One region of the Bacillus sp. DU-106 genome, then DNA from elsewhere that is predicted to be linked to it. Evidence: predicted binding sites of a transcription regulator. Region 1 holds the regulator's gene; the other holds the start of a gene.
The links. Region 1 encodes LexA, which represses DNA repair genes until DNA is damaged. Its sites were predicted from a motif close to CGAACATATGTTCG; they were not measured.

Region 1 (12,601 bases):
TACATAGGTAAAGGGAAATTAGAAGAGCTTACAATGTTAACTGAAGAATTAGAGCCGGATGTTATTGTATTTAATAATGAATTAACGCCGAGTCAAATTCGGAATTTATCCTCAGTATTAAATGCGAGAGTAATTGATCGAACGCAACTAATACTGGATATTTTTGCGCAACGTGCGAAGTCGAGGGAAGGTAAGCTTCAAGTAGAATTAGCTCAGTTGCAATATACAATGCCGCGTCTTATGGGGCAGGGATTGTCCTTATCGCGTCTTGGTGGTGGTATTGGAACGAGAGGACCGGGTGAGACGAAATTAGAGACGGATCGTCGTCATATTCGATCCCGTATTGATGAAATAAAGAAACAACTTGCAGTTGTTGTGGAACATCGAAAAAGATATCGTGAGAGAAGAAAAGATAATAAAGTATTTCAAGTTTCGTTAATAGGGTATACAAATGCAGGGAAATCGACACTGTTTAATAGATTAACGGAAGCTGATACGTTTGAAGAAAACCTTCTGTTTGCAACATTAGACCCAACGACGAGGAAGATGCCGTTACCTTCTGGTTATACAGTATTACTAACTGATACTGTTGGTTTTATACAAGATTTACCCACTTCATTAATCGCTGCTTTTCGTTCGACACTGGAAGAAGCGGGGGAAGCAGATGTCATTTTACATGTAGTTGATTCCGCGGATTCTAACTACATAGGGCATGAAAAAACAGTAAAACGATTATTATCAGAACTTGAAATTAACCATATTCCTATTATTACGTTATATAATAAAAAAGATGAATTACATCAAAACTTTATTCCGTTTCCGAAAAGTGATTTCTTAATGACTAGTGCTTTTGAAGAAAGTGATTTATTGCGTATAAAAGAAGCGATAGAAACGAAGATGAAGAAAGAAATGGATTGTTATCGAGTGGAAATCCCTCCGAGTGAAGGTAAGTTGTTAACGCTTTTAAAGACGGAAACTCTATTAGCAAAGATGGAGTTTCTAGAAGATAAATTTGTATATGATTGTGCAGGGTATATTTTTACTCATTCATCGCTTAATGTGCAATTAAAGAGATTTTTAGTGGAAGAAGGAGAAAATAAAAATGTTTGATCGTTTGAAAAATGGAGAAAAAATTGCTCCAATTGTAAAAGAAGTAGAGAGTCAGATTACAGAAGTACATAAACGTGCGGATGAAGTGATTGAAAGCAATCAGTTTCGTGTATTAGAAAGTTTTCGGAAACATAAAATTAGTGACTCGCATTTTATCCCGACAACAGGTTATGGTTATGATGATATTGGCCGTGATACGTTAGAAAAAGTGTATGCTGATGTATTTGGGGCGGAAGCTGGACTTGTTCGTCCGCAAATTATTTCAGGTACTCACGCTATCTCTACAGCGTTATTTGGTATTTTACGCCCGGGAGATGAGTTATTATATATCACTGGGAAACCGTATGATACGTTAGAGGAAATTGTTGGTGTGCGTGGGAAAGGTGTAGGTTCATTTAAAGAATATAATATCGGTTACAATGCAGTTCCGCTAACTAGTGCTGGGCTTGTTGATTTTGAGGCTGTTGCAGCGGCGATTCATAATAATACGAAAATGATCGGTATTCAGCGTTCGAAAGGTTATGCTACTCGTCCATCGTTTACTATTTCTCAAATTAAAGAGATGATCGCGTTTGTTAAAGAAATTAAACCTGATGTTGTTGTGTTTGTAGATAACTGTTATGGCGAGTTTATTGAAGAGCAAGAGCCATGTCATGTTGGTGCAGATTTAATGGCGGGTTCACTTATTAAAAACCCGGGCGGCGGAATTGTTAAAACTGGCGGTTATATTGTCGGGAAAGAACAGTATGTTGAAGCGTGTGCATATCGTTTAACATCTCCGGGAATTGGTGCGGAAGCTGGAGCGTCTTTATACAGTCTGCAAGAAATGTATCAAGGGTTCTTCTTAGCGCCACATGTTGCAGGACAAGCGCTGAAAGGTGCAATTTTTACAGCTGCGTTTTTAGAAAAGTTAGGAATGAACACGTCACCAGCGTGGAATGCGCCAAGAACAGACTTAATTCAATCGGTTCAATTTGATGATAAAGACCGTATGATTGCCTTCTGCCAAGCGATTCAATATGCATCTCCAATTAATTCGCATTTTACTCCGTATGCAAACTATATGCCAGGTTATGAAGATGATGTAATCATGGCGGCGGGAACGTTTATTCAAGGTGCAAGTATTGAATTGTCTGCTGATGGTCCAATTAGACCACCGTATGTTGCGTATGTGCAAGGTGGCTTAACGTATTCGCATGTTAAAATTGCGATTTGTTCTGCGATTGACGAATTGATTGAAAAGAATTTATTAATAATTTCTTAATGGGAAGCTGTCGATTTTGGCAGCTTTTTTCGTATAAAAGTAATGATTTATGCGATTAGAAAAAAGAATGAAAAAATTCGTAAAAAAAATTATAAAAAATCATGTGAGAAAAGCTAACATCTATTGACACTAAACATAACATGGTATAAAATGAGAAGCAGTTAAGGCGAAGGAGGAACTGAAAAATGAAAGAAGATAGACGTTCTGCCCCGCTGTTTCCTATTGGTATTGTTATGGATTTAACACAATTGTCTGCACGTCAAATTCGCTACTATGAAGAGCATAATCTTGTTTCTCCAACCCGTACAAAGGGGAATCGTAGATTATTTTCATTTAACGATGTAGATAAGTTGTTAGAAATTAAAGATTTGTTAGATCAAGGCCTGAATATGGCTGGTATTAAACAAGTGTTACTAATGAAAGAAAATCAAACAGAAGCAGTGAAAGTAAAAGAAGAAACGAAAGAAATTTCAAAAACTGAGCTTCGCAAAATACTTCGAGATGAACTACAACATACAGGTAGATTCAATCGAACTTCATTGCGACAAGGTGACATTTCAAGATTTTTTCACTAAAGATAACTGATTCTGAAGGCGATTAGAGGGACTAAGGAGGAATTTATAATGTCTAGATACACAAAAGAAGATATTTTCCGTTTGGCGAAAGAAGAGAATGTAAAGTATATCCGTTTACAATTTACGGACCTTTTAGGGGTAATTAAAAACGTAGAGATTCCAGTGAGACAATTAACGAAAGCTCTTGATAACAAAATGATGTTTGATGGATCTTCGATTGAAGGTTTCGTACGTATTGAAGAGTCTGATATGTATTTATATCCTGATTTAGACACTTGGGTAATTTTCCCTTGGACAGCTGAAAAAGGTAAAGTAGCTCGACTAATCTGTGATATTTACAATGCAGATGGCACTCCATTTGATGGAGACCCACGTAACAACTTAAAACGTGTGTTAAAAGAAATGGAAGCTTTAGGATTTTCAGACTTCAATCTTGGACCAGAGCCAGAATTCTTCCTATTTAAGGTTGATGAAAAAGGAAATCCAACATTAGAACTAAACGATAACGGTGGATACTTCGACCTTGCGCCGATGGATCTAGGGGAAAACTGTCGTCGTGATATCGTTCTTGAACTTGAAGAAATGGGATTTGAAATTGAAGCATCTCACCATGAGGTTGCTCCAGGACAGCACGAAATTGACTTTAAATATGCAAATGCAATTCGCTCATGTGATGACATTCAAACATTCAAACTTGTTGTAAAAACAATTGCTCGTAAACATGGTTTACACGCAACGTTTATGCCAAAACCACTATATGGTGTGAACGGTTCAGGTATGCACTGTAACTTATCATTATTTAAAAATGGTGAGAACGTATTCTTTGATGCAAACGGTGACTTACAATTAAGTGATGATGCTCGTCACTTCATCGCAGGTATTTTAAAACATGCACCAGCATTTACAGCGATAGCAAACCCAACTGTAAACTCATATAAACGTCTAGTACCTGGATATGAAGCGCCTTGTTACGTAGCATGGTCTGCACAAAACCGTAGTCCGTTAGTACGTATCCCTGCATCTCGTGGTATTAGTACACGCGTAGAAGTGCGTAGTGTTGACCCAGCTGCAAACCCATATTTAGTAATGGCTACATTATTAGCTGCAGGTCTTGATGGAATTAAAAACAAATTAACTCCACCAGCAGCAGTAGATCGTAACATCTATGTAATGACAAAAGAAGAGCGCGAAGAAGCAGGTATCGTTGACTTACCAGCAACATTAGCGCAAGCATTAGTTACATTACAATCTAATGAAGTAGTATGCGGTGCACTAGGAGAACACTTACTTGAGCACTTCATCGAAGCGAAAGAGATTGAGTGGGATATCTTTAGAACACAAGTTCACCAATGGGAACGCGATCAATATATGTCTCTATACTAAGAGGCTTGAACCCTTGATACAACTAGTATCAAGGGTTTTTTAATTCCCTATTATTACAATTTTATGTGGTTGCAAAATGAAAAACAACCACATAAAAGCCAATAATTAATAACAAGTAGTGATATCATAGAAAAACATTATCAGATAAACGTAAGTTTTATATAATTTATGAACTAAAAAAGCCTTGATACTACGGTATCAGGGCTTTTTTAGTGAAGTTATTGGATATATTAACTACTAGATAATGGATTGTTTTTGGTTATTTTGAATCATGTTACTAAGAAAATCTTTTCAAAAGAATTGATTTTATCTTTTTTAAATCACTTGTGCTATAACTTAATAATTCTTTACTGCCTGTACAACGCGAGCGATGATTTTTATGTCCTCATCTGCAAGGCTATAAGTTTGTGGCTTGTGAATCAGATTATCACTCAATGATATTAACGTAATGATGCTTAGTTATAACGCAGTCTTATTCAGGATTTCGTTAGTTCATTTTCTAAATTTAGGGAATAAATATAGTTTAGTACCTTGCAATAAACAATACTAAGTGGTATATTATGGATAAAACAGGTACCGTGTATTGAACAGTACTAAGATAGGAAAGGAGGATGGCACTTGAACGTTCAATTTAAAAAAGGTGTGCTTGAACTTTGTGTATTAGCACTTGTAAAACGTAAAGATAGTTACGGTTATGAACTTGTTCAGCAAATTTCTAATAAATTTTTAATATCGGAAGGATCAGTATACCCTTTATTACGTCGTTTGACGAAAGAAGGGTATTTTCAAACGTATTTAAAGGAATCTACGGAAGGGCCACCTCGTAAATATTATCAATTAACAGAGCAAGGGGAGACGCAATTTCATTTGTTAGTAACAGAATGGCGTGATTTTGCGAAAGGGGTACAAGAAATTGTTGAAGGGGTGGAATGGGATGAGTAAAGAAGGGTTTCTTAAAGAATTATCAAGTTATCTTAGAAAGTTACCAGAGGAAGAGAGGCAAGATATTTTATTGGATTATGAAGAGCACTTTCAGTTTGGACTAGAAGAGGGGAAAACTGAATCGGAAATAATACAGGGCCTTGGTTCTCCGAAAGTAATCGCGAAAGAATTACTTGCGATGTATCGCTTCGATGAAATGAAAAAAAATCCATCGACTTCAAATGTGACAAGAGCTGTTATGGCAGCGATTGGACTTAGTTTGTTTAATTTTATTATTGTGTTAGGCCCGTTAGTCGCAATTATTGCTTTTATATTTTCTTTTTGGATCGGTGGTATTGCTAGTGTAGTAACACCATTTTTCGTTATTGGAAAAGTATTTATGGGTACTTTTATATGGTTGGATCTTTTCGTTAGTATAACGTTTGTTGGGGTAGGTTTATTTTTATGTATTATCGCTTTTTATAGTACAAAGTGGTTTAAGAGATTGTGTGTACGATATGTAATATGGAACTTCAAAATGATAAAAGGAGAGTAAATGATGAAAAAACTATTTTTAATCGCTATCGCTTGTATCATTATTGGAGTAATAGGAATTTCCCAAACATATGAAAAAGCAGTACAAACTGCTGAAAAAGGCGATAAAGAAAATGTAATTAAAAACGAAACATTAAAAAATATAGAAGTTAAGTTAGATGCCGGGGATATTATTGTCCAAAAATCTCCTGACTCTTCTTTTTATGTAAAGCAATCGGGAGATGTACGTAAACAAGAGATTCGTATCGCAGAAGATGGTGACACATTAAAAATTATTGGGGAAAGAGAAAAAGGTGCTTCATTTGATTTTTCTTTTTACGATTTTAGGTTTCAAACGTCTAAATTGACTCTCCTTGTGCCCGAACGCTCTTACCAAGATGTAAAAGTAAATTCATCTGCTGGACAAATCGAAATGAGTGATGTGAAAAGTGATAGCGTAAGTGTTAGGACACTTGCTGGAGAAGTAGAGTTGAAACAAGTAACGGCTAAGAATGTGGAGGGATCGACAAAAGCTGGTGAGGTGAACTTTAAGAAGGTATTAGGGAAAGTGACCGCAAAAACAACAAGTGGGGAAATAAATATTCAAGATCATGATTCTAAGTATAATCTAGAAGCAAGTTCAACTGCGGGAGATATAGATATTACTTTATCGGAAACACCACAAGATGCGGTAATTACTGGGCAAAGTGCTGCTGGAGATGTAACAATTTTTAATGAAGAAAATAAAAATGTAACAATTGGAAATGGTAGTAAAAAGATTAGCGGTAAAACGGCTGCGGGAGATGTGACGATTGAAACTCGTTAATAAGAAATAGAATGCATGGAAATCTATCAAAATACAAAAAGAAGATAATTACCGTATATAAATAAGGTAATTATCTTCTTTTTGTTATTTTTAATGTAAATCACGATATACGCCAATTACTTTCCCGATAACTGACACTTGTTTTAAAATGATAGGTTCTAATGAAGAGTTTTCTGGTTGTAGACGGAAATGGTCTTTTTCTTTATAGAAACGTTTAACTGTTGCTTCGTTATCCTCTGTTAAAGCGACTACAATTTCACCATTATATGCAGACTGCTGTTGGCGAACAACAACTAAATCTCCATCGAAAATACCAGCTTCAATCATACTATCTCCAGAAATACGTAACATGAACACTTGGTCTGCTCCAGCAACAATACTAGCTGGAAGTGGGAAATGTTCTTCTACGCTTTCGACCGCTGTAATTGGTAAACCAGCAGTGACTTTTCCGACAATTGGAACTTGAATAACAGATTGTGTTTCCGTATCCATTCGGTCTTCACCTAAAATTTCAATGGCACGTGGTTTTGTTGGATCGCGTCGAATGTATCCTTTTTCTTCTAATCGTGATAAATGTCCGTGCACTGTAGAACTAGAAGCGAGGCCGACTGCTTGACCAATTTCACGTACGGAAGGTGGATATCCTTTTTCTTGTACTTTTAGCTTAATAAAGTCGAGAATGTCTTGCTGGCGTTTCGTTAACTTTTCCATGTTTTCTAACACCTCGTTTTCTTTCATTTTTCTTATTAATAAGTATAACATGTGAAAAAACATTCTACAAACATAAGTTCGAACAAATGGCGGATTTATGTTACACTATAGGGAAATAATAGGGAGAAAGAGGGGTTCAAAATGAATGCAATTATTTATGCACGTGTGAGTACAACGAAAGAAGCGCAAGAAACATCATTATTACGTCAAAAAGATGAATTATTGCATTTAGCTGAGCGCTATCAAATGAATGTTACTAAGGTGATTGAAGAGCAGGCTAGTGGATATACAATTGAACGTGACGGTATATTAGAGGTGTTGGATACAATTCGAGACGAACAAATTGATGTGTTACTTATACAAGATGAAACGCGTCTTGGTAGAGGAAATGCGAAGATCGCGTTAATGCATTGTTTACATAAAGAAGGCATAAAAGTATATACGCATACACATAATGGTGAATTACAATTGTCGGATTCTGATTCAATGGTATTAGATATTATTGGTATTGTTGAAGAATATCAAAGAAAGATTCATAATTTGAAAATTAAACGAGGTATGCAACGTGCAGTAGAAAAAGGTTATCGTCCAGAAAAAAATTTAAAAAATCGTCATTTAAGTGTAGGAAGAGAGAAAAAAGAAGTGCCAATTGAGGAAATTGTACGTTTGCGAAAAAGTGAACTCACGTTTGAAGAAATTGCAGCAACATTACGTGGATTTGGTCATAATGTTTCAAAGGCGACTGTACATCGTAGATATGTAGAGTATACGAAGCAATTGCTTGATAAAGAAGAGTAACTATTGTATGATAATAATCAGTTTTGATTAGAAGGGGGATTCGAGATGATTAATCACGAACTCGTTGAACGCATTAACTTCTTAGCGAAAAAAGCAAAAGCTGAAGGTTTAACTGAAGAAGAGCAACGTGAGCGTCAATCGCTACGTGAACAATATTTAAAAGGATTTCGTCAAAATATGTTAAACGAACTTAAAGGTATTAAAGTTGTTAACGAAGAAGGTACAGATGTTACACCGACGAAATTAAAAGCTTTAAAAAAGCAAGATAATGCAAAATTAAATTAAAAGATGGGCGAAGCCCATCTTTTTTATATGTAAAAATCGTTATTTAATAACTTTCCAGTTGTTATTAACTGTTGCTTCTATCGTTTTATGTTCCAATATATAATTAGCGATAAGTTCAGACATATCTGTGGGTATATCTTTTACTACCGGTTTGTTTTGAAACATAAAGAAATTTCCCCCGCCACTTGCACGATAATTATTCATTACAACGTCATATTCTTCATTCATATTAAGAGGAGCACTGTTATGCTGTAAAGATTCTACTCTTTCACCAATTGGTTTTGAAATGTTTAATACGTATGAAATCCCTTCCCACATATCATAATTATAATGTTGTGGCTTTGGTTCTATGTAGGTAGGACTTACGGTGATGGATCCATCTGTTTTTAATGTGAAATAAGAAGCAGAGAGTTCAAGAGCATTTTTTATATCCGCTCCAGTTATTCTAATTACTTTTAATGTGTTTGGATAAATATAATTAGAAACGATGTCACGCATTGTTACATGTTCCGGGAAACCTGGAGATGTATTATGGAACAAACTTGTACAAGAAATTGATACATTAGCTATATCCATCTGTATTTTATTTATGAATTCGATAAAAGGATGATCATGCAAACGAGTTTGCATAGCATCTGAAATTTGCATATCCCCCTGAATGATTCCAATAGGTTGATCAAGCCACTTTTGTGTTTTCTCTTCGTAATCGGCTACCAATGAAAGTACATCTTGGTCAGCCTCAACTCCTTGTACAGATAATAATTCAGAAGAACTCTCTTTTTTAACCCATTTATGTTTTGTTTTTTCGAATGTTATTTTTACTTTTCCAACTGAGTTTCCATTACATCCGGTCTGTAAAATTGTTACACCGTTAGCCATTGTGTGAGCAATTTCCCGGTGTTGGTGACCTGTTAATAAAATATCTATGTCTTCAATTTCATGGCACATTGCATATCCTTGGTTTTCTCCTGTTAAAACTTCAGTCGGTACCCCGGTTTGTAAATCTCGTTCAACTCCCCCGTGATACGCTACGACTAGTAAATCTGGTTTCTCATGTTTGCGAATGTAAGAAACCCACTTTTTCGTTGTTTCTAATGCATCTTCAAATTGTAAGTCTTTAATGTGATGGGGTTGTTCCCAATTGGTAATGTAGTGCGTTGTCACCCCTAAAATAGCGATTTTTATATTGGATTCAATCTGTTTGATTATATAAGGTTTTCCGAAATAAGGTTTCTTTATGTTTTTATCTAAAATGTTTGCTGATAGGTACGGGAAGTTCGCAGTAGTCACAGCGTTATTTAATATACCCATCCCGTAATTAAACTCATGATTGCCGATAATTGCAGCGTCATACTGTAAGTAATTCGCTAATAAGGACATTGGGTTTTTTTTGTTTTTTTCGTATGTAACATAATGATAAGTAAATGGTGTTCCTTGAATAAAGTCGCCATTATCAATTAAAAGAACGTTTGTATTTTGGGAACGTTCTTTTTTTATAAGAGTAGAAATTTTAGCTAAACCAAGTTCTGCTGGGGAGTTATCTTGGTAGTGAATAGGATAAACAGTGCCATGTATATCGCTTGTTAATAAGATGTTTAAAGTTACAGTTTGATTTTGTTCCAATATGACTCACCTTTTCTATTGTTATCTTCCAATTCATCATATCAAATATGTGAAGAGAATTTTAATGTGAGTGTATAGAATGTGTAAAGATTATGTAAATAATCAATTATTTGTAAAAATATGTGATATATTTCTTCATGTTTATGAAAGGTTATTTTATAACAATGAAAAATGGAGGCATTAATATGTTGAAAAAAGTTTTTGCAATGAGCACAACAGTTGTACTAGCAGCGGGATTATTAAGTGGCTGTGGAACGAAGGAATCAAGTGCAAGTAAAAATGAAGATACGAAAAAAGGGTATGTACCGAAGACTTTAAATGTTCAATTTGTTCCTTCTCAAAATGCAGATACGTTAGAGGCGAAGGCAAAACCGCTTGAGAAGCTATTAAGTGATAAGTTAAATATTCCAGTAAAAGTTAGTATTTCAACGAACTACAATACAATTGTAGAAGCGATGGCATCTAAACAAGTAGATGTAGGATTTTTACCGCCAACAGCGTACGTATTAGCACATGAAAAGAAGGCTGCAAATGTAATTTTACAAGCACAACGTTTTGGAGTAGAGGATGAAACAGGAGCTCCTACAAAAGATTTAGTAGATTATTATAAATCTGAGTTTGTTGTTAAAAAAGACTCTAATATAAATAGTGTAAAAGATTTAAAAGGTAAAAAGATTGGTTATCAAGATGTAACATCATCAGCAGGGTATGTATGGCCTGCAGCTGTTCTATTAAAAGAGGGAATTGATCCGTTAAAAGATGTGAAACCTGTTACATTAAAAGGTCACGATCAGTCGCTTATTGCTCTTTTAAATGGTGACGTAGATGCAGCTGTTGTATTCCAAGATGCTCGTAATATTGTAAAAAAAGATTATCCGAATATATTCGAGCAAACGAAAATAGTGAAATTTACGGAGAAAATTCCAAACGATACGATTTCGGTACGTTCTGATTTAGATGAAGAGTGGAGCAAGAAATTACAGGATGCTTTCATTGAAATTGGAAAAAATGAGGAAGGTCACAAAATCATTAAAGAAGTATATTCACATGAAGGATATGTTAAATCTGATGATAGTAAATTTGACATCGTTCGTGAATATGGGAAGAAAGTAAAAACGCAATAATACATATGGAAATGGCAGCTAGCTGAAAGGGAATGTTTTCAGTTAGTTTGTCGTTTTGAATACATAGAAGGTAGGTAAGATGTGTGATAGAATTTCGAAATGTCTCCAAAGTGTATCCAAATGGTACAAAAGGATTGAATAATATAAACTTGAAAATTCAAAAAGGTGAGTTTGTTGTAATGGTAGGGCTGTCCGGAGCTGGAAAGTCTACACTTCTAAAATCGGTAAATCGTCTTCATGAGATTACAGAAGGCGAAATCATGATTGAATGTGAGTCTATTACTGCTGCAAAAGGAAAAGATTTACGACGTATGCGCCGGGATATTGGTATGATCTTTCAAAGTTTTAACCTTGTAAAGCGATCAACAGTATTGAAGAATGTATTAGCTGGCCGTGTTGGATATCATTCGACATTGCGTACAACGTTAGGTTTGTTTCCGAAAGAGGATGTGGAGCTCGCATTTCAAGCGTTAAAAAGAGTGAATATTTTAGAAAAAGCATATGCACGTGCTGATGAATTATCAGGAGGACAACAACAACGTGTATCGATAGCTAGAGCATTGGCGCAAGAAGCAAAAATCATATTGGCAGATGAACCTGTTGCGTCGTTAGATCCGCTAACAACAAAGCAAGTATTAGATGATTTAAAGAAAATTAATGAAGATTTTGGAATTACAACAATTGTAAACTTACATTCTATTGCTTTAGCTAGGCAATATGCGACGCGTATTATTGGATTACATGCAGGCGAAATTGTTTTTGATGGTTTAGTAGAAGCAGCAACGGATGAAAAGTTTGCTGAAATTTATGGTGACGTAGCACAGAAAAGTGAATTGTTAGAGGTGGCAGCTAAATGAATGATGTGACGATATATTCGAAGTCGATACCGAAGCCGCCGAGTAAGTTAAAACATATGTTAACGTTTATTCTATTCATTTTACTGTTGTGGGGAAGTAGTATACAGGTCGACGCATCATTTTCAAAGATAGTAGTTGGTTTTCCTAATATAATGGATTTGTTAAAAGAAATGGTGCCGCCAGATTGGAGTTATTTTCAAGTTATTACAACAGCAATGTTAGATACAATACGTATGGCGATTATTGGGACGACTTTAGGAGCGATTTTAGCTATTCCACTTGCACTGTTTGCGGCAAGTAATGTGTTTACTAGTACATTTTTATACAGTCCAGCTCGATTGATTTTAAATTTTATTCGAACGATACCAGATTTATTATTAGCGGCAATTTTCGTAGCTATTTTTGGAATAGGACCACTTCCGGGTATTTTAGCTCTTACTTTTTTCTCAATTGGGCTCGTGGCGAAATTGTTGTATGAATCAATTGAATCAATTGACCCTGGCCCACTAGAAGCGATGACAGCTGTAGGGGCTAATAAGGTGCAATGGATTGTTTATGGAGTCATTCCACAAGTAAAAGCACACTTTGTT
Region 2 (12,601 bases), 460 kb from region 1:
GTAACAAATGAGCGTAAAAAAAGAAAGAGTAGATGTACTATTAGTAGAGCGAGGACTTATAGAAACGCGTGAGAAAGCAAAGCGCGCCATTATGGCCGGACTCGTATATGCAAATGAGATGAGACTTGATAAGCCAGGAGAGAAAATCTCGCAAGATACTGAGATTACGGTGAAGGGACAAGTTATGCCGTATGTAAGTCGTGGTGGTTATAAACTTGAAAAGGCATTAGAGGCATTTCATCTTGATTTACAAGATAAAGTTATGATAGATATTGGTTCATCAACTGGTGGCTTTACAGATTGCGCGCTTCAAAATGGAGCGAAATTATCTTATGCATTAGATGTAGGATACAATCAACTAGCGTGGAAATTACGTCAAGATGAGCGTGTTGTTGTAATGGAACGAACAAACTTCCGTTACGTGACACCAGCAGACTTAGAACGTGGTTTACCTCAATTTGCAAGTATTGATGTTTCATTTATATCATTAAAGCTTATACTGCCAGTTTTAAAAACAATGCTTATGCCTAACGGAGATGTAGCAGCGTTAATTAAACCGCAGTTTGAAGCTGGAAGAGAGCAAGTTGGGAAAAAAGGTATCGTTCGTGATAGAAAAGTACATGAAGCTGTTGTAGAAATGATTGTCGAGTTTGCTTTAAAAGAAGGCTATGATGTGGAAGGTTTAACATTCTCACCAATTACGGGTGGGGATGGTAATATTGAATTTTTAATTCATCTGAAATGGCATGGTGAACGTGAGAATGGCGAAAATCATTCTCCGATTTCTATAGAGCAAGTTGTTACAGAAGCGCATGAAGTTCTAAAACAAAAAGGGAAAGGGGAATAACATATGTTGTTCCTCTTTTTGCTGTAATTGTATAATGATTGTAAAAACAATTGTGTACAAGAAACGAATTATAAGTTAACATAAATAAGTGAAGTATACCAATGTTTAAACTATGGTAAGAGATAGTGTGAGGTGCAAATGTATGAATAAAGGTCAGCGCCATATTAAAATCAGGGAAATTATTGCAAACAAAGAAATTGAAACACAAGATGAATTAGTTGATATTTTACGTAATGAGGGATTTAATGTAACGCAAGCAACAGTATCGCGCGATATTAAAGAACTGCACTTAGTGAAGGTGCCATTACATGATGGGCGCTATAAATATAGCTTGCCAGCAGATCAACGATTTAACCCGTTACAAAAATTAAAACGAAATCTAGTGGATTCATTTGTAAAATTAGACACGGCAGGACATATGCTTGTGCTAAAAACATTGCCTGGTAACGCTCATTCACTTGGAGCACTTATTGATCATTTAGAGTGGGATGAGATCATCGGAACCATCTGTGGTGATGATACTTGCTTAATTATTTGCCGTACACCTGACGATACAGGTGTTGTCTCTGATCGTTTCTTAAATATGTTGTAACAAAAAATCTTGTTTGCTTTCCATCGTAAAGTGGAAAGTGAACAAGATATTTTTATTGGTTAAAAATATGAATTTTCAATTGTAATATAATATTTTGTTTGCATAAAGTTAGAAAATAGATGGATTGACCCGTAAAACAAATGTTTGGTACAATGAAGCGGGTTAGAAGAGTATATACATACAAATATATAGCATGATTATTTGAATGAAGAACTGAGAAAATCCTTTAGTAAGGGATTATTTTATAACGAGGTGAATGGGGCATTGTTATCGGAATTATCGATTAGAAACTTTGCTATTATTGAAGCATTAAATATTTCTTTTCAAAAAGGTTTAACGGTTTTAAGCGGTGAAACAGGGGCCGGAAAATCGATTATTATTGATGCAATTAGTTTACTTGTAGGTGGCCGTGGGTCAGCAGAATTTGTTCGATATGGAACAGAGAAGGCTGAGATTGAAGGGCTATTTTATGTTGAAGATGAGAAGCATCCATGTATTGAAAAGGCAGAAGAGTTAGATATAGAAATAGAAGATGGCATGATTATTTTAAAGCGTGATATTGCTGCGAACGGGAAGAGTGTATGTCGTGTAAATGGGAAGCTTGTTACACTTAGCATATTAAAAGAAATTGGGAAAACACTTGTTGATATTCATGGACAGCACGAAACGCAAGATTTAATGAATGAAGAACGACATCTGTTTATGCTTGATCACTTTGATGGGGATCGAATCGTTAAACAATTAGACATATATCAAAACGTATACGCTGACTATGAAAAATTAAAAAAACAATTGAAATCGTTAAGTGAAAATGAGCAACAAATGGCACATCGCTTAGATTTAATTCAATTTCAGCATGAAGAAATTCGCAAGGCGGATTTAAAGATGGATGAAGAAAATGAATTAACTGAGGAACGATTGCAAATTTCTAATTTTGAAAAGATTTATAAAGCGTTAGGTGATGCATATCGTTCGTTAAGTGCCGACGGACAAGGGTTAGATAATGTAAGAAGTGCAATGGGGCAAATGGAAAGTATTACACATTTAGATGAAGTGTATCAGGAGAATCATGATTCAATTGCAAATAGCTATTACTTATTAGAAGAGGTTGCCTATCAACTGAGAGAAAAGCTCGATATGATGGAATATGATCCAAATCGTTTAGATGAAATCGAAACACGTTTGAATGAAATTCGTATGCTAAAGAGAAAATATGGAAATACTGTAGAAGAGATTTTAGCGTATGCTGATAAAATTGAACAGGAAATTTTTACGATTGAAAATAAAGACGTTCATATTGAAACGACGAAGAAACAGTTGAAGGAATTAGAAAGTGTTATTCTGAAAGAAGCAACGTTGTTAAGTAATATGCGTCATGAGCTTGCAGAACACCTTACAAATGCAATTCATCAGGAATTAAAAGAATTATATATGGAAAAAACGAAATTTGAAGTGAGAATTATGAAGAGAGAAGGAAATGTAGAAGAGCCCCTTGTGGAAGGTGCGCCGGTAAGACTTACGGCGGATGGTTACGATCATGTGGAATTTTATATTTCAACGAACCCAGGAGAGCCGCTAAAACCACTTTCAAAGGTTGCATCTGGCGGAGAGTTATCTCGTATCATTTTAGCTTTAAAAAGCATTTTTTCTAAGCATCAAGGGGTTGCATCTGTTATTTTTGATGAAGTGGATACGGGTGTAAGTGGCCGGGTCGCACAGGCTATTGCGGAAAAAATTTATCGAGTATCAGTAAACTCGCAAGTACTTTGTATTACGCACTTACCTCAAGTAGCTTCAATGGCAGATTCACATTTATTTATTCGAAAACAAGTAGCGAATGATCGGACAATTACATCGGTTACTGTTTTAACTATGGAGGATAAAGTAACAGAAATAGCTCGAATGATTTCTGGTGTGGAAATCACAGATTTAACGACAGAGCATGCGAAAGAATTACTTACGCAAGCGCATCATTTTAAACAGACAGCAGAGGCTATCCAGTAATGGATAGCTTTTTTTCTCAAATGACGATTTCTTAATTCTTCCGGTTATAAATAAAGCACTGCAAGGAGAGATTAAAAAGTGAAGCCAAGAGGCTGAATGTGGGGTAGGAGCGAGGAGAGTGAACAAGTTGAAATTAGAAAAATTTCGAAAAATAATAGGTCTTTGTCTCCTTGTTTCTTTAGTTTTTATTGGATGTTTTAAACCGCTTCGAACGTTTATTTCATCACCGAAACAACTTGTTGTTTTTGAAGGACAACAATCAGAAATATCATCATTACCAGTTTTCAAAGCTTCATCCACAAATCGTCATGTATTTACAGTGAGTTCGAATGAACAAAAACAAGGACTTATGGTAAATTCTCATCAAAATGGTGAAGCTGATATGGTATTTCAGCTTGCTGGTTTTCCAGTAAAAAAAGTAAATGTGAAAGTGTTAAAAGATTTTAAAGTGATTCCAGGTGGACAATCAATTGGTGTGAAATTAAATACAAAAGGTGTACTTGTTGTAGGCCATCATTTAATTCAAACTGAAAAAGGTAAAATATCTCCTGGTGAAACAGCAGGTGTACAAATTGGAGATATGATTACTGAAATTAATGGTAAAACAATTGAAAGAATGAGTGATGTAGCACCGTTTATTCATAATAGTGGAGAAACAGGTGAACCGCTTAATCTTGTATTGTTAAGAGATGGAAAATATATTCGTACGAAGCTAACTCCACAAAAAGACAACGGTGAATCGTCTTATCGAATTGGCTTGTATATCCGTGATTCGGCAGCTGGAATTGGAACGATGACATTTGTTCATCCAGATTCTATGAAATATGGGGCACTTGGTCATGTTATTTCTGATAATGATACGAAAAAGCCGATTCAAGTCGAAGATGGACAAATTATGCGCTCGACAGTTACATCAATTGAAAGAGGTAGTCATGGGAATCCAGGGGAGAAATTAGCAAGATTCTCACCAGACCGTGAAGTGATTGGCAATATTACAATTAATAGTCCATATGGTATTTTTGGAAAATTAAATACGAATATGAAAAACGGTATAATGGATAAAGCAATGCCTATCGCATTATCTCATCAAGTAAAAGAAGGACCGGCAAAAATATTAACAGTTATTGATCAAGATAAAGTAGAAGCGTTTGATATTGAAGTCGTTAGTACAGTGCAGCAAAAATTCCCAGCCACAAAGGGTATGGTAATAAAAGTAACAGATAAACGTCTATTAGCGAAAACGGGCGGTATCGTACAAGGAATGAGCGGAAGTCCAATTGTACAAAATGGAAAAGTAATTGGTGCTGTTACACATGTATTTGTAAATGATCCAACATCAGGATATGGTGTTCATATTGAATGGATGTTACATCAAGCTGGAATTAATATTTATGATCAAGAGAAAAAAGCGAGCTAATATATATTATTAGCTCGCTTTTTCTGTTGAAAAATTCGTTGAAATTTTGTAAAAGCTCCGCAAGAGGTGTTTTTTGTTGTAAAATAAAAGGAAAGGGTTGAACGTTTCGTTGTATTTCTATGATGGAATGTGTTGCGAAAGGGAATAAATGAACGATAAACATATTTTTTTGTGATTTTATCGGAAAGTAAGAAACTTTAAAAGGGAATTTTCACACAATTGTCGAACAATTCATGTAGCCTAGAAGGATACACATGTCGGAGAATCGATTCGGTAAGGGAGGAAAAGCTGTGGAGAAAATTAAAGTATGTCTTGTGGATGATAATAAAGAACTAGTATCAATGTTAGAGAGCTATGTAGCCGCTCAAGATGATATGGAAGTAATCGGTACTGCTTATAATGGTCAAGAGTGTTTAAACTTATTAACAGATAAGCAACCTGATGTACTCGTTTTAGACATTATTATGCCACACTTAGATGGTTTAGCTGTATTGGAGAAAATGCGACATATTGAAAGGTTAAAACAGCCTAGCGTAATTATGTTGACAGCATTTGGCCAAGAAGATGTGACGAAAAAAGCAGTTGACTTAGGTGCCTCATATTTCATATTAAAACCATTTGATATGGAGAATTTAACGAGTCATATTCGTCAAGTGAGTGGTAAAGCAAACGCTATGATTAAACGTCCACTACCATCATTCCGATCAGCAACAACAGTAGATGGAAAACCGAAAAACTTAGATGCGAGTATTACGAGTATCATTCATGAAATTGGTGTACCCGCTCATATTAAAGGATATATGTATTTACGAGAAGCAATCTCCATGGTATACAACGATATCGAATTATTAGGATCGATTACGAAAGTATTGTATCCAGATATCGCAAAGAAATATAATACAACAGCAAGCCGTGTGGAGCGCGCAATTCGTCACGCGATTGAAGTAGCTTGGAGCCGTGGGAATATTGATTCTATTTCGTCCTTATTCGGTTATACAGTATCCATGTCAAAAGCAAAACCTACGAACTCTGAGTTTATCGCAATGGTTGCGGATAAGCTGAGACTTGAACATAAAGCTAGCTGAGAGTAGAAGTAGCAATGGGTTTTCGTTTTAGTAAAACCGATGTATGCTGGAACGCTATGCTCGATGTTAATTTTAAAGCCAATAAACTTTTTAATGAAAGACCAATGAATGTTATAATTCGTTGGTCTTTTTATTTTGTTGAGAAAAAGAGATTATTTGATAGTGTGGAAAATAAAACCTATTTTCAGTAATATTACATGTAAGTGAGTTTTTTATAAGGCAATAAAATAGATATAGATAGGGAGAAGGGGAATGGAAAATAAAATTTCAACTTGGCTAGGAATAGTAGCAGCTATGGGAGTTCTTGCTATTGCAGTTACATTTGGAATGTTAGAACTTGCAGATAATCCAGTAGATAAAGAAGTGAGCGCTCAAATAGATAAAAAAGAAGACCAAACAATAGTAGGTAGAGAGGTGGATGGGGTCTTTGTTGATGTGTATGTTACTGAAAATTCTACTGAAAGCGAAGTCATTACAGCGATGCATCGCATGACTCATCAAAAAGTGGTGGCAGAACGAAAATCGGGCTCTATCCCAATGATTCAAAGTAATGCTAAAAAATTAAAAGAAATTATAAATAAGAGTAGCTTTACGAAGAAAAATGAACTTTTAGCAATTGCTGATAGATGGGCGAAAAAAGATTTTAGTAAAATTGTAGAAGATCACAATTATTTCTCGGATGCTCAAGAAGATAGCGTTTGTAAAGTAACTAGAGCAATGGATGCGTTAGAAGAGCAACATTATATTTTAACTATATTCGGGGAGGAAAAAGCGAAAGAACTATACGAATCAGGGGATGCTCCGCACGTTCAATAAAAAATAATATAAAGGACTTCTCTAGCTTTTTTATTATCGTGTTTTAAGGACGTAATGGGACTTATAAATAAATGGTCTGCTTTCTTTATGACGTGTAACAAAAAAAGAAAAGATGTGATTCATTATTAAATGATGAAGGAACGGCTAAATCACATCGTAGTACATCTGTTAAAGGATTTTAGTAGGAAAGGCATCCGTGATATAATAGAAAATAATAAAAAGTCCTGCAAAACAGGACTGTATTATTCTTCGTCTTTATTTTGTTTTTCTAATTCAACTAGCTTTTGAATTAAAATGTGCTGCGGCATATGCATGAGTTGTTCAAGTGGAACACCTAGTGCTTTTGATAAGCGGACTGCAGTATCTGGAGAGATTTGTAATGGTCTCATAGAAGTACCTCCTTTTTCGTATAGTATAGCATAAGATTGGGGGAGTGAGGATGACTCTTATATTTGCACATCGTGGTGCGGCTGGAACGTACCCAGAAAATACAATGATTTCATTTGAAGCGGCTGAGTCTTTTAGAGCGGATGGAATTGAACTTGATGTTCAATTAACGAAAGACGGAAAAGTTGTCGTCATTCATGATGAAACGGTGGACCGGACAACAAATGGAAAAGGTGCGGTTCGGAATTATGTATATGAGGACTTATGCAAGTTAGATGCAAGTTATAAATTTGGTGATAAAGTAGGTTTTTGTAAAATACCACTTTTAGAAGAGGTATTAGAATGGCTTGCACAAACGAGTTTGCTACTTAATATTGAACTTAAAAATAATAAAATTCCATACAGAGGTTTAGAGGAAGAAGTTATAACGCTTGTACGGAAATTTAGTCTAGAGGATCGTGTTATATTTTCTTCGTTTAATCACTACAGTATGAAACGGTGCCATATGATGGCTCCTGATATTCAAACAGCAATTTTATATCGCGAAGGTTTGCATAGTCCGTGGGCATACGCGAAAAAAATGGGCGCTACAGCAGTACATCCGAATTATCGTTACCTTCAAGATGCTATTGCCGAACTAACGATGGAAAGTGGTGTAGAGGTTCGCCCTTATACAATTAATGAAGAAACGCTTATGCGTAAATATTTTGATATGAATATATCGGCGATTATTACTGATTACCCTGAAACGGCCAGAACGTTAATGCCAATAAAAAAATGAGACCGCGTGTAACGGTCTCATTTTTTTATTTATAAATAGTGGGGCATTCCTATCTTCTAAAGCGAGCTTGTACTTTATTTCGTTTACGGTCTCGGTGCAAGACGAAGCCACCGAAGATATAAAACCCGAGCCCGAAGCAGAGAGCGCCGATTAAAAATTGTAACCACAGTATAGAGATTGGTGGAAATAGAATCCCGAATACAGTATCTCTCATTAACTTTATACCAAACACAGCTAATGAAATAGGGATGAGTGCTAATAGTAGAGCAACGTAACGCTGCATACATAACGCTCCTTTTCAGATTATTTCGTATATTTTAATGATGTTATAAGAAAAGGGGGTTTGTCAAGAGGGTGCTGAACGAGTAAGATAAAGGTGTGAAAAAATTTGCAGAGTTACTTCGAGAGGAAGTGGGATATATGAAACAAAAAGTATTAATTGTTGGTGCAGGTGAAGGCGGGAGCGCACTGCTGAATCTGTTACAAAGTTCGAATATATTTCAAATTATAGGGATTATTGATATAAATCCGTTGGCAAAAGGACTACAAATTGCTAAGGAATACGGGATTGCAATTGGAGAAAGTGTAACTCCATTTCTTTCTATGCATATCGATGTAATATTTGATATGACAGGTGAAGATGATGTGCATAAGGTTTTATTGGAAAAAAAGAAAAAAGACACTCTTCTTATACCAGGTGATATCGCAAAAATTGTTACAGGATTAGCGCATGAGAAGGAAGGGCTGATTGGGCGATTAGAGGAACAAACGCAACAAGGAGAATTAATTTTAAATTCTACACATGACGGCATGATCGTAATTGATCGAGAGGGACAAGTTCGTCTTTTTAATAAAAGTGCAGAGCGTATTATCGGATATAAAAAAGAAGAGGCGATAGGAAAATATATTTTAGAAGTCATTCCAACTAGTAAATTACTTCGCATTATACGTACGAAACAAATAGAAGTAAATTATGAACTAACATTAGAGAATGGAAAGAAAATTATTACAACGCGTATACCGATATTAAAAGAGGGCGGAGAGGTACAAGGGGCATTTGCAATTTTTAAAGATATAACAGAAGTTGTAGATTTAGCGGAAGAAGTTACAGATTTAAAGGAGATTCAAACACTATTAGAGGCAATTATTAACTCATCTGAAGAAGCAATTTCGGTTGTGGATGAAAAAGGAAGAGGTTTAGTCATTAACCCGGCATATACGAAATTAACGGGTTTAACAGAAGAAGATATTATTGGGAAGCCTGCTACAACTGATATTGTAGAAGGCGAAAGTATGCATATGAAAGTACTTCGAACGCGTCGTGCGGTGCGCGGAATACATATGAAGATTGGGCAAAAAAAGCGCGATGTAATTGTAAACGTGGCACCAGTCATTGTGGATGGAATATTGAAAGGAAGCGTCGGCGTTATCCGTGACGTGTCGGAAATTCAAAAGTTAACAAATGAATTGAATAGAGCAAGGCAAATTATTCGCACATTAGAAGCGAAATATTCATTTGATGATATTGTCGGGAATTCAGATGAAACAACGGCAGCTATCGAACAGGCGAAGCTAGGAGCAAATACACCAGCAACAGTGCTGTTACGCGGTGAATCTGGGACTGGTAAAGAATTGTTTGCACATGCAATCCATAATGGAAGTAATCGAAAATACAATAAGTTCGTCCGTGTAAACTGTGCGGCCATTTCGGAGACGTTGTTAGAAAGTGAATTATTTGGTTATGAGGAAGGGGCGTTTTCTGGAGCGAAAAGAGGCGGGAAACGTGGGTTCTTTGAGGAAGCAAATAACGGTAGTATTTTTTTAGATGAAATAGGGGAGTTATCTGCAAATACACAAGCGAAACTCCTTCGTGTACTGCAGGAAAAAGAAATTGTAAAAGTTGGTGGAACGAAAGCGATACCTATTAATGTTCGAGTAATTGCAGCGACGCATGTGAATTTAGAAAAGGCTATTCTAGAAGGGAAGTTTAGGGAGGATTTATATTATCGATTAAATAAAATCCCAATTCAAATTCCATCTCTTCGTCAACGTAAAGGAGATATACCGACAATTGCGGACAGATTGATTCAAAAAATTAATCAAGATTACGGTCGTAATGTAGAAGGGCTCACTGATTCAGCCATTTTATATTTACAATCATACGAATGGCCAGGGAATGTGAGGGAACTTGAAAATATTCTGGGAAGAGCTATTATCTTTATGAATTATAACGAGACCTATATTGATGTACACCATTTACCGCCATTACATAACGAAGAGCAGGTGGAGTCAAAGCAATCTCATTTATTACCTGAATTAGAAGAAAAGCCACTTGAACATTTAGTGACAGAGTTTGAAGGGAATATTATTCATGAATATTTGGAGAGATTTGATGGGAATAAAACGCAAACTGCAAAAGCGTTAGGAATTTCCGTTCGAAATTTATATTACAAGCTAGAAAAGTATGACCATGCAAAAAATAGCATGCAATAAGTTGCGTACCGTGCAATTTATTGCATGGTATACAAAAAGCGACAAAATAAGACAGAATATTTTGTTATTTTCCAAAGTATTGATTTTACTGCAATTTGAATGCGTTTTCATTATTGGTAAGACCACTTTTAAAAGTTGGCACGGTATTTGCTTTATAAATAGACGAGGGACGACGGAAAGGGTTGATTACAAAATATGAAGTTAGAATACTTAATTGATCAAGCAGCAGGGCAGCCTAAAAAAACTGTAGCTGTAGCAGTAGCTGAAGATCATGAAGTAATTGAAGCTGTAGCGAAAGCAATTAAATTACAGTTAGCTCAATTTCGTCTATATGGAAATCAAGAAAAAATAATGGGGATGCTACAAGAACATGGTTTACAAACTTCAGAACATGTTGAAGTGATTGCAGCAATGTCTAGTGCAGAGGCTGCAGAACTTTCTGTTAAAGCTGTGAGAAATGGTGAAGCAGACGTGCTTATGAAGGGGAACATCCCAACAGCGAATATTTTGAAGGCTGTGTTAAACAAAGAGTGGGGCCTACGTAAAGGTAGCGTACTTTCACATGTAGCAGCATTTGAAGTTCCAAATTACGATCGTCTTATTTTCGTTACAGATGCAGCGATGAACATCGCACCTGATGTAACACAAAAAGCTGCTATTATACAAAATACTGTAGAAGTTGCCCGGGCAATAGGAATCGACTTGCCAAAAGTGGCACCAATTGCAGCAGTAGAAGTTGTGAATCCAGCGATGCAGGCGACAATTGATGCAGCGATGTTAACACAAATGAATCGCCGCGGACAAATTAAAGATTGTATCGTTGATGGACCACTTGCTTTAGATAATGCAGTATCACAAATTGCAGCAGAGCATAAAGGCATAGTAAGTGATGTAGCAGGTAAGGCAGATATTTTACTCGTCCCAACGATTGAAGCTGGAAATGTGCTATATAAATCACTCGTATACTTTGCGGATGCAAAAGTAGGAGCAATGATTGCTGGCGCAAAAGCACCGATTGTTTTAACATCTCGTGCTGATTCAGCAGAAACAAAAGTATATTCATTAGCATTGGCAGTTGCGACTGCTTCAAAATAAACCAAAAAGGGTAAAACATTAGGGGGAAACGACAATGACATTAGAAATCTTCGAATACTTAGAAAAATATGATTATGAGCAAGTAGTATTTTGTCAAGATAAAGAATCTGGTTTAAAAGCAATTATTGCAATTCATGATACAACACTTGGACCGGCTCTTGGTGGAACAAGAATGTGGACATATGATTCTGAAGAAGCGGCGATTGAAGATGCATTGCGTCTTGCAAAAGGGATGACATACAAAAACGCAGCAGCTGGTTTAAACTTAGGTGGTGCGAAAACAGTAATTATCGGTGATCCTCGTAAAGATAAGAGCGAAGCAATGTTCCGTGCACTAGGACGTTATATCCAAGGACTAAACGGACGTTACATTACAGCTGAAGATGTTGGTACAACAGTAGATGATATGGATATTATCCATGAAGAAACTGACTTTGTAACAGGTATCTCACCATCATTCGGTTCTTCTGGTAACCCATCTCCGGTAACTGCATACGGTGTTTACCGTGGTATGAAAGCAGCTGCAAAAGAAGCTTTCGGTACTGACAATTTAGAAGGAAAAGTAATTGCTGTTCAAGGCGTTGGTAACGTAGCATATCACCTATGCAAACATTTACACGCTGAAGGAGCAAAATTAATCGTTACAGATATTAATAAAGAAGCTGTACAACGTGCTGTAGAAGAATTCGGTGCATCAGCAGTTGAACCAAATGAAATTTACGGTGTTGAATGCGATATTTACGCACCATGTGCACTAGGCGCAACAGTTAATGATGAAACTATTCCACAACTTAAAGCAAAAGTAATCGCAGGTTCTGCAAATAACCAATTAAAAGAAGATCGTCATGGTGACATCATTCATGAAATGGGTATTGTATACGCACCAGATTATGTAATTAATGCAGGTGGCGTAATTAACGTAGCAGACGAATTATATGGATACAATAGAGAACGTGCACTAAAACGTGTTGAGTCTATTTATGACACAATTGCAAAAGTAATCGAAATTTCAAAACGCGATGGCATAGCAACTTATGTAGCGGCAGATCGTCTAGCTGAAGAGCGCATTGCAAGCTTGAAGAAT

Region 2: a site for LexA is predicted at 1,573-1,586, ahead of recN (DNA repair protein RecN). Genes of this name have one in related genera too.

What each region holds. Positions count from the first base shown of each region.
Region 1 is NZ_CP026607.1:3,699,162-3,711,762, reverse strand. Features, by position in the region: gene hflX (GTPase HflX) at 1-1,110, shown strand, start outside; gene C3Y97_RS18735 (methionine gamma-lyase family protein) at 1,103-2,374, shown strand; gene glnR (transcriptional repressor GlnR) at 2,560-2,949, shown strand; gene glnA (type I glutamate--ammonia ligase) at 2,998-4,332, shown strand; partial or broken gene C3Y97_RS28495 (LexA family protein) at 4,669-4,788, opposite strand; gene C3Y97_RS18720 (PadR family transcriptional regulator) at 4,951-5,274, shown strand; gene C3Y97_RS18715 (DUF1700 domain-containing protein) at 5,267-5,809, shown strand; gene C3Y97_RS18710 (DUF4097 family beta strand repeat-containing protein) at 5,810-6,613, shown strand; gene lexA (transcriptional repressor LexA) at 6,704-7,324, opposite strand; gene C3Y97_RS18700 (YneB family resolvase-like protein) at 7,466-8,122, shown strand; gene C3Y97_RS18695 (DUF896 domain-containing protein) at 8,168-8,407, shown strand; gene C3Y97_RS18690 (bifunctional metallophosphatase/5'-nucleotidase) at 8,447-10,030, opposite strand; gene C3Y97_RS18685 (phosphate/phosphite/phosphonate ABC transporter substrate-binding protein) at 10,216-11,154, shown strand; gene phnC (phosphonate ABC transporter ATP-binding protein) at 11,238-12,011, shown strand; gene phnE (phosphonate ABC transporter, permease protein PhnE) at 12,008-12,601, shown strand, end outside.
Region 2 is NZ_CP026607.1:4,162,202-4,174,802, reverse strand. Features, by position in the region: gene dxs (1-deoxy-D-xylulose-5-phosphate synthase) at 1-4, shown strand, start outside; gene C3Y97_RS21120 (TlyA family RNA methyltransferase) at 8-847, shown strand; gene argR (arginine repressor ArgR) at 990-1,439, shown strand; gene recN (DNA repair protein RecN) at 1,704-3,443, shown strand; gene spoIVB (SpoIVB peptidase) at 3,562-4,860, shown strand; gene spo0A (sporulation transcription factor Spo0A) at 5,151-5,945, shown strand; gene C3Y97_RS21090 (PRK06770 family protein) at 6,198-6,761, shown strand; gene C3Y97_RS21085 (YycC family protein) at 7,004-7,150, opposite strand; gene C3Y97_RS21080 (glycerophosphodiester phosphodiesterase) at 7,201-7,929, shown strand; gene C3Y97_RS21075 (DUF2627 domain-containing protein) at 7,979-8,212, opposite strand; gene C3Y97_RS21070 (sigma-54 interaction domain-containing protein) at 8,350-10,422, shown strand; gene yqiS (phosphate butyryltransferase) at 10,618-11,517, shown strand; gene C3Y97_RS21055 (leucine dehydrogenase) at 11,552-12,601, shown strand, end outside.